2 regions of the Protofrankia sp. Cas3 genome follow, and region 1 is predicted to be linked to the other one. Evidence: predicted binding sites of a transcription regulator. Region 1 holds the regulator's gene; the other holds the start of a gene.

Region 1 (2,400 bases):
GCCGCAGGACGAACATGATCGCCTACGGCGGATCGCGGCACCTTCCTCAGCCTCGCGGCTGTCGACAACCCTGCTGTCCGGGTGTCGACAGAACGGGCATCGCACGGACGATCCCCCAAGATCTTGATGACTTACAACTCCACAACTACCACATGTTGTGGTCAACCATAGGGCTCACCACCATGAACTGGCAAACCGTCGGCGCGTCCGACGGTCACGGCAGGCGAAGCGCCTGCCCGGGAACAAGATCGGTGGTGGCAAGCTGATTCATACCGGCCAGCCGCGCCACGATCACCCGAGTGTCACCCTCAGGAGCCAGCGCACGCGCTATGCCCCATAAGGTCTCACCGGACCGGACCACGTGAACACGACTGGAACCCGCACCGCCGCGCGGTTCGGCCAACGATGCGACCCGCGCGAGGGACAAGATCAGACAGAAGGCAATCGCGACGAGAGCAACCAGGACCATCCGGCCTCGCCGGGTCAATCTCAGTGGAGGCAGCGCCGGCCGCTCCACCACGCACCCCTTCAACACACCCCTTCACCCCTTGAGATCACGAACTACGAACAGTCGTTCGATCGAACGTCTGATCGAGTTTGTACCTCATGACTCCGACAGAATCGCCATGACACGCTCGAACAGACGTTTGAAAAATCCGGTCGCTGCGGTTACGGTCGTACCGATGAGATGTCGGTCGTGGCCACCGGCTCCGGTTCCTGGCGAAAACACCAGGTCTACCGGGAGCGGAGTCTGTCACGACCGCAAAACGAAGGAGAACGGCAGGTATGACCACCGACCCCAACCGCACCCGACGTGGCCGGCCACCGCGCGGTACCGTGCGCGACCTGCCGGATGGGCCGGCGGACGCGTCGGGCCTGACCCCCCGCCAACGCAAGGTGTTGGAGGTGATCCGCAATGCCGTCGAACGCCGCGGATATCCGCCCAGTGTCCGCGAGATCGGCGAAGCGGTCGGGCTCACCAGCACGAGCAGCGTCGCGCATCAGCTCAAGATGCTGGAGGAGAAGGGCTTCCTGCGCCGTGACCCCCACCGTCCGCGGGCCATGGAAGTGCTCTCAGCGGACGCGCCGGTACGGCCGACGGCACGCGACAGCCTTCACCTCGGGCCGCCACTGGCCCTGACGGCCGGCACCGGGGAGTCCACCGCCGCGCCGGAAGCCCGCCGTGAAGCGGCCTACGTGCCCGTCCTCGGTCGTATCGCGGCGGGTGGGCCGATCCTTGCCGAGCAGGCGGTGGAGGACATCTTCCCCCTTCCCCGTGAGATCGTCGGCGAGGGCACGCTGTTCATGCTGAGAGTTGTCGGAGACTCCATGGTCAATGCCGCGATCTGCGACGGGGACTGGGTGGTCGTCCGCCAGCAGCCGGTCGCGGACAACGGCGAGATAGTCGCCGCGATGATCGACGGCGAGGCAACGGTCAAGACGTTGCGTCACCGTGACGGCCACGCATGGCTCCAGCCGCAGAACCCGGCCTATGCCGAAATTCCGGGCGACGAAGCGTCGATCCTCGGTCGGATCGTCGCGGTACTACGCCGGGTCTGAACATGGATGGTTGTGCCGACCGGGACAGGGCCGACCGCAAGCAGGCCGGGCGAGTGGTGGCGGTCGTCGGTCCGACCGCGGCCGGCAAGAGCGAGCTCGCGATCGATCTCGCCGCCACCCTCGGCGGTGAGATCGTCAATGCCGACTCCATGCAGCTCTACCGCGGCATGGACATCGGCACAGCCAAAGTGCCGCCACGGGATCGCAAGGGCATCCCGCACCATCTGCTTGACGTCTGGGACGTCACCCACACCGCCGACGTGGCGTCGTACCAGGCAAGGGCACGAACAGTCATCGACAATCTTCTGCTTGCCGGTCGGACCCCGGTACTCGTCGGCGGCTCCGGGCTCTATATCAGGGCTGTCATCGACGACCTCAGGTTTCCCGGCACCGACCCGGCGGTGCGAGCACGCCTTGAACGGGAGCTGTCCGAACGTGGGGCTGCCGCGTTACACGCCGACCTGACCGCACGCGCGCCGCAGGCAGCTGCGGCCATACTGGTCGGCAACGGTCGTCGCATCGTGCGCGCGCTGGAAGTGGTGGAGCTCACCGGCGGCTTCACCGCCTCCCTACCGGAGCACCGCGCGGTCTATGACGTTGTTCAGATCGGTCTCGATCATCCCCAGCTCGACGCCCGGGTCGCCGACCGCGTGGCGGAGATGTGGGCTGCCGGCATGGTCGAGGAGGTCCGGACGCTCGCCGACATGGGGCTCCGGAGCGGATGCACCGCTTCGCGGGCGCTGGGTTACGCCCAGGTTCTGGCCTGGCTGGATGGCACGATCGAATCAGACGAATCCGCCCGACTTGCAACAATTGCCGCGACGCGCCGATTCGTCCGCC
Region 2 (2,400 bases), on a different contig from region 1:
CGTCCACCGTGACCATGTCATCCACCAGATTCGAGGCGAGAGCCAGGGTCAGCGTGCCCGGACTCTTCACAGCCATGCCGTCCGCGACTGTCGTCGCCGGTACCCGCAGCCGCTGCCCGCAGCGCCAGGAGCGGGCGAATGCCGGAGCGCCCGCCGCCTGGACACCGATCACCCGCACATCGGCCCGGCGCCGGCGCAGTGCCGTGGCGATGCCCGCGATCAGCCCGCCGCCGCCGACGCTGACCAGAACCGTACGCAGCCCGGGTAGCTGCTCGATCAGCTCGAGCCCGATCGTGCCCTGACCGGCGATTACCAACGGGTCGTCGAAGGGGTGTACGAGCAGGCCACCGAGGTCGTGCGCAGCCGCCTCCGCGGCAAGCAGAGCGGCGTCGACGCCACCGGAAACGAGCTCGACGTGAGCGCCGAATCGCCGGGTTCGCGCAATCTTGGTCGTATTCGCCTCCGCCGGAACGAAGATTGTCGCGGGGACATCGAAGCGGGCCGCCGCGTAGGCCACGCCCTGGGCGTGGTTCCCAGCGCTGGCCGCGACCACGCCACGGGCGCGCACGTCAGGGTCGGCAAGGGCGATCCGGGTGAAGGCGCCACGCACCTTGAACGAGGCGGTGCGCTGTTCGTTCTCGCACTTGAACCAGACCGGCATGCCGGTCAGCCGGGACAGGTGCGTACCGCGCACTACCCGGGTGCGTCGGGCGACCCCGGCCAGGACCGCCGCGGCCCGGTCGACATCGATGTCGGCGGGATCGACGCGGGCCCGGTCGACGGCCGACCAGCCGGCGTGCTGGTCGGCTACGGGCGGGCCGGGTCTTGACGGGGCGTCGGTATCGGCATCGTCGGTGGTGGTCGGGGCCTGGGTGACGGCTGGTCGGCTCATCGCTGCTCTCCCGATGGCTCGGCGGCCACCTTCCGCAGTGGCCGCGGCAACAAAAAAGCCCCCCGCCGGAACGGCAGGAGGGCAAGGCGCGCGGACCCGAAGTGCTGGATTCGTCAGACGGGCTCGCACGCCTCAAAAATGATCATAAGATGCTGCGCCACCTTCCTAGAATGCTCGCGCATGCCGATGGTCGTCAAACCGACCAGCCGTGATCGTCCTGATCCCGGCGGCCGGCCACCTGCTCGCGCGGTTGATCGATTCCGGTATCGTCCGGGCGTCGGATCGGACCGGACGCCGATCCGCACTACGCCCTGTCGTGAGGCCGGCCGGCGCCTCGTAGGGTGTCGAGTGTGCATCGTTGCCAGAACTGTCGGACGTCGAACGTATGATCGATTCACTATGAGTACCCTATTCGGTGGTCCGTACGCCGACTTCGACCATGCTGGTTCCGCTGCTGGTTCCGATGCTGGTTCGGATGCCGGCGCCGATGCCGGCTTTGACCCGGGTGGGCCGGGGGGTCGCCCGGCCGCGCACCTCGATCCCGATCTTCTGCTGGAGGGCCTGAACCCGCAGCAGCGGGCCGCGGTCGTCCATGCCGGTTCGCCGTTGCTCGTGGTGGCGGGCGCGGGGTCGGGCAAGACGCGGGTGCTCACGAACCGGATCGCCTACCTGCTGGCCGCACGCGGGGTCCGCGCCGGTGAGATTCTTGCGATCACGTTCACCAACAAGGCCGCGAACGAGATGAAGGAGCGGGTCACCGCCCTGGTCGGCGCTCGGACGCGGGCGATGTGGGTCAGTACCTTTCATTCGGCCTGCGTGCGCATTCTGCGGTCGGAAGCAACGCGTCTCGGGTTCACCAGCAGCTTCTCGATCTATGATGCGGCGGATGCGCAGCGGTTGATGGCGTTGGTCGCCCGCGACCTGGACCTCGATCCCAAGAGGTATCCGCCCCGCGCGCTCGCCGCCGGGATCAGCAATCTCAAGAACGAGCTGGTCGACTGGGAGACCGCCCGGGACAGGGCGGCCAATCATCTTGAGCGGGCCACTGCCGAGGCCTACGGCAGCTACCAGCGCCGGCTTGCCGAGGCGAACGCGTTCGACTTCGACGATCTGATCATGACCGTCGTGAACCTGCTGCAGGCTTTCCCGGACGTCGCCGAGCACTACCGGCGCCGGTTCCGGCACGTCCTCATAGACGAGTACCAGGACACCAACCATGCTCAGTACGTGCTCGTGCGGGAGCTGGTCGGGCGTGCGTCCCCCCGGACCGTGGACGGCGAGCTGGTCCGTCCGGACGCCGACGATCATGGTGTGGAGCCGGCCGAGTTGTGCGTGGTGGGTGACGCCGATCAGTCGATCTACGCTTTCCGGGGCGCGAACATCCGCAACATCGTCGAGTTCGAGCAGGACTACCCCGAGGCGACCGTGGTCCTGCTGGAGCAGAATTACCGCTCCACACAGACGATCCTGTCGGCGGCCAACGCGGTGATCGCCCGTAACGGGCAGCG

What was found. Region 1 encodes LexA, which represses DNA repair genes until DNA is damaged. Its sites were predicted from a motif close to CGAACNNNNGTTCG; they were not measured.
Region 2: a site for LexA is predicted at 1,271-1,284, ahead of pcrA (DNA helicase PcrA). Genes of this name have one in related genera too.

Annotation. Positions count from the first base shown of each region.
Region 1 covers NZ_CAUVXP010000001.1:37,080-39,479, forward strand. The annotation lists gene nrdR (transcriptional regulator NrdR) at 1-105, opposite strand, end outside; gene U9983_RS00135 (LysM peptidoglycan-binding domain-containing protein) at 215-469, opposite strand; gene lexA (transcriptional repressor LexA) at 787-1,560, shown strand; gene miaA (tRNA (adenosine(37)-N6)-dimethylallyltransferase MiaA) at 1,563-2,400, shown strand, end outside.
Region 2 covers NZ_CAUVXP010000006.1:50,890-53,289, reverse strand. The annotation lists gene U9983_RS02470 (threonine/serine dehydratase) at 1-892, opposite strand, end outside; gene pcrA (DNA helicase PcrA) at 1,292-2,400, shown strand, end outside.